2 regions of the Pseudoduganella dura genome follow, and region 1 is predicted to be linked to the other one. Evidence: riboswitches for the same ligand, from Rfam matches in the RefSeq annotation. Region 1 holds a riboswitch; the other holds the start of a gene.

What was found. Region 1 has a riboswitch for cobalamin ahead of GJV26_RS21145 (TonB-dependent receptor). Riboswitches for the same ligand answer to the same signal wherever they lie in the genome.
Region 2: linked by a shared signal. The riboswitch ahead of GJV26_RS04055 (cobaltochelatase subunit CobN) and the one ahead of GJV26_RS21145 (TonB-dependent receptor) in region 1 are both predicted to bind cobalamin.

The regions. Positions count from the first base shown of each region.
Region 1 covers NZ_WNWM01000002.1:4,831,466-4,833,663, forward strand. The annotation lists gene GJV26_RS21145 (TonB-dependent receptor) at 1-1,251, opposite strand, end outside; cobalamin riboswitch at 1,323-1,547, opposite strand; gene GJV26_RS21150 (hypothetical protein) at 1,618-1,905, opposite strand; gene GJV26_RS21155 (PepSY domain-containing protein) at 1,945-2,198, opposite strand, start outside.
Region 2 covers NZ_WNWM01000002.1:884,599-886,796, forward strand. The annotation lists gene GJV26_RS04055 (cobaltochelatase subunit CobN) at 1-934, opposite strand, end outside; cobalamin riboswitch at 1,034-1,250, opposite strand; gene GJV26_RS04060 (putative bifunctional diguanylate cyclase/phosphodiesterase) at 1,474-2,198, shown strand, end outside.

The DNA of each region.
Region 1 (2,198 bases):
CACGTCGAAACGGTAGCGGTCGTAGCGCACGCCGGCGATGGAGCGCAGCCAGGGCGTCCATTGCACGGTGTTCTGCAGCCACGCGGCGGCGCTGGCTTCGCTCACGCGCGATTCGGCGATCGTGCGCAGCACGCGCTGCCCGGTCGTGGCATACAGCCCGACCGGCGCTATGCGGTCGAACCGGCCCTGCACGCCGACCGCGTTTTCCATCGGGCGTCCGGCAAGCTGGCCGAACCACGTGTGCGACACGTCGAGCCCCGTCATCTTGCGGCGCTCGGTCTGCTTGAACTGGTCGCCGTTTTCTGGATCGTCCAGGAAGTAGGTGAAATTGTTGAACAGGGTCAGGTCCGAGCGGACCGCGTAGGCGATGGCCTGCCACAGCGTGTCCGCGCCGCGGCGGCGCCATTCGGCGGACAGGCTGTAGCGCGCGGCGCGCCCGCCGTCGCTGGCGTCCGCCGCGTCGAATTCGCCGAGCCGGCCATCCTGCACGGCGCGCAGCGGCACCTGGCTGGTGGCGTGCCACGCGCCTTTGTAGCCCATTGCCGTTACACTGAGGCGGTCTGCGGCGCTACCGGCACTGTAGCGCAGCAGCGCCGAGGTTTTATGGAACGCCTCCGGCGTGGTCCACGGGCCGTCGTTGTGCGCCAGTTCCAGCGCATACAGCAGGTTGCCGTTGCCGGCCGCGGTGGAGTTGGCGACCAGGCCGCGGCGGTAGGCGTTCTCGCCCACCGTCAGCGTGGCCAGGCCGGCCGGCAGCCTGTCCGCCAGGCCCATGTGCGCGGCGCCGGCCGAGGCGAAGTCGCCTTCGTCGGCATAGTACGGGCCCTTGCGGTAGCGGATGCGGTTGACCAGTTCGGGGATCAGGAAGTTCAGGTCCGTATAACCCTGGCCGTGCGCGTGCGTGCGCATGTTGACCGGCATGCCGTCCACGAACGTGGCGAAGTCGGTGCCGTGGTCCAGGTTGAAGCCGCGCAGGAAGTACTGGTTCGCCTTGCCGTCGCCGCTGTGCTGCGTGACGATCACGCCGGGCACGAATTCGAGCACCTCGCCGGGGCGCAGGGCGGGGCGGCTGGCAATCAGGTTGGCGGTCACGGTGCCGGCGCTGGCGGCGTCCGACGTACCGACGCCGTTGTCGTAGTTGCCCAGCACCTGGACGGTGGCGGCCGTATTTTCGGCGGGTTGTTCGGGTGCTTGCGCTTGTGCGGCGGACGCGCACAGGGTCCCGGCCAGGCCGAGGATCAGTTTGTTCATGGCGGATGATGGAGACGGATGACAGCCCCGCCCACTCCCCGTGGGCACGGCTGAACAGCGCCGGCGATGTCGCCCGCGCCACCTGTCTGGCCGGTATCCGGGCTGGCAAGGGAACCGTCCCACCTTCCCATGCTTTTGAAAAGCACAGTGGCATGAAGAGACAGCCTGCCGTCGTTGGACGGCGCTTGCTTACCGTTGCGGGGGCAGCACACTTTCGGCTGGAACGTCAGCCATGTGTTTCCCGTTTAACTGCGCACATGAACACGTGCGCGGGCACCAAACGGCCGGGATTATAGCCGCAAACCCGCGGCAAACCCCGGGTGGGGCGCCGTAAGGGAGGAAAGACCGGCGCGTGCCGGCCCTGGATCAGCTCTTCGCCGCGCCGGTACCGGCGGCCAGGCCCCTGGCCAGCACGTCGGCCACGGTGGCGTTCAGGTCCTGCCCGGTTTCGGTGGCCAGCGCCTGCAGCTGTTTCACCAGCTCGCTGTTGAGCTTGACCGCGAACGGCACCAGGCCGAGCGCCTGGTCGCGCTTGCGCTGTTCGCGCTTGTCGACGGCGGGGGCGGCGGCATTGCCGAACCCCGTGGTACCCGGCGCCACCATCTTGCCCATCAATTTCTTGGCGTCGTTCTTTGCCAGGTCTGCTTTTTTCACGTTGTATCCTCGTTGTTACTTGCTTGGTTACTTGCTTGGTTACTTGCTCAAAGGGTGCATTCTACGCGCTGGCCGCAGCCGGCGGCACGCGATGACCACGGCGGTCGCGCTGAGCAGCAGCCCGCCGCTGCTCAATACGATCAGCACGGCGATGCGCAGCGGGTTTGCCGCCAGCAGCGAGGGCAGGTCCCAGCTGTGCAAGAGGTTGAACAGCCACCGCCCGGCGCGCTGCGACCGGTCGGCGCTCAGCTCGGGCTGGCCGGTATGCATGTCGATGTGCATCCACGTTGCCG
Region 2 (2,198 bases), 3.9 Mb from region 1:
CCGCCACGGCTTCGCGCCCTTCGGCCGCGCCCACCACGAAATCCTGCAGCACGACCAGCGCCGCCGGCCGGGCCGGCGCGACCAGTTCCGGCAGACGCTCCAGCGCTTCGCGCGACGCGCCGCCCCAGCGCGTGAGCACCTGCACGCACGGCTGCCCGCCGGCCTCGATGCGGCGGCACACCGCGGCCGGCACGGCGGCATCCATGTTCGCCAGGTCGAGCACCACCACGGTGGGCCGGGCCGCCAGGCCCAGCCGCGCGCCGTTGCCCCACGCCGCGGCATCGGCCAGTTCGCGCCCGCCGGCGCGCACCCGTAACGTCGGCTCCGGCCGCGGCCCCGCCAGCGGCGCGGCCGGGTGCAGGCGATGGGCGAACAGCGCTTCGGTATTGTCGACGCCGCCGGCCTGCCACACGCGCCGCGCCGCGAGCCAGCGCATTGCAGCCGGGTGGGCCTGCGCCGCCGCCAGGGCGGCCGGCGACGGCGCCTCGGCGGACAGGTCGCGCAGCGTTTCGGGCGGAAAATCGCGCATGGTGCGTTCCTTGTCACCGCCGGGTTGGCCGACCGCTTCGCGGCTCATCAGGCTCAGGCCCGCTTCGCCGTTGAACGCCAGCACCGCCGTCCTTGCCTTCGCATGGCGCGCCAGCGCATCCTTCAGCCGCTGCGCCGGATCGCCGAACAGGGACACGGCAAGGATGGTGTCGGCCTGGCCGACCAGCCGCGCCGCCTCCTGGTCGCCGGTGGCCATCCACTGTGCCGGCGTGCGCAGCACGATGCGGTCGTTCGGGTGCCGGGCGAGATGGCGGTGCGCCGCCTCGATCGCCACCGGCGCGGCGCGCTCGGTGACGACGGCGAACAGCGTGGCGGCGTACCCGCGCGCGCAGGCGGCGATGCACAATAGCGCGGCCAGTGCGCGCACGAATGGGGAAATGCTCAAGGTAGTCCGACCGTCCCGACCGTTTCCCGGCCGGCGCCTGCGGCAACCGGAAGGAACAGGCGATGAAAACGCAACAGGCAGGACCCCTCCCCGGGCCCGGCACATCCATTGCAAACGGCCGGTCTTCTGGCTTGCCGTCGTCCTTCCCGGTTCGTGCCTTCCCGTGCGCTGCACAGTGGCGGTTGAACCGGGTCGTCAGGCTTACAGCAGCGGGGGCTGCGCCGGACTGGCGGGGATCGACATCCCGCGCATCACCGGCTTCCCGTTTCACCCCCTGGCCGAAAGGCGGGAGGGCACCGTTTGCTCAAGCGGCGGATTCTACAGGCAATGATGGCGGTTTGTCACGACGGCCGCGGCGCTGACAAACAACACACGCTGGCGAAAAGACAGTCACGATATTTCCTGATGGCATTGATTGGGGTATAGTCATCGTGACCTGGACAATTCACCGATACCAGGCCCGCTTTCCGTTGCCACCCTTGCCGCCGCAATCGTTGTCCACAACATTCGATCGTCGGCGCCTCTCCTTATTCCTGCCGATGACTGCACAAACCTCCGATCTGATGTACCGCCTGCTGGTGCAGGGCGTGGTCGACTACGCGATCTACACGCTGACGCCCGAAGGCATCGTGTCGAACTGGAACGCGGGCGCGCAGCGCGCCAAGGGCTACACGGCGGGCGAGATCGTGGGCCGGCATTTCGAAGTGTTCTACAGCGCCGAAGACCGTGCCGCGGGGCTGCCGGCGGCCGCGCTGGCAACCGCGCGTGCCGAATCGCGGTTCGAAGCGGAAGGCTGGCGCCTGCGCAAGGACGGCACGCGGTTCTGGACCAGCGTGGTGCTCGACGCGATCCATGACGACGACGGCAAGCTGGTCGGCTTCGCCAAGATCACGCGCGACATCACCGAGCGCCACCAGCAGCAGCTGAAACTGATCGAGTCGAAGGAGCTGGCCGAACAGTACAGCCAGCAGATGGCATCGCTGTCGCACTTCCTCGAATCGGTGATCGCCAACATCCCCGCCAGCGTGCTGGCGCAGGACGTGGGCACGGGCGAGATCCTGCTGGCCAACGGGCAGGCGCGCCGCCTGTTCGCCGGCACGGATGCCGGCAGCAGCGCCGACCTGAAAGGCCGGCGCATGCGCGACTGCCTCGATGCGGACGTTGCGCAATATATCGAGCGCCTGGCGGCGGCTTCGGCGGGCGGCCAGGCGACCGACGACGGTCTGGTGCAGACCCCGCTCGGCCCGCGCACGCTGCGCAGCCG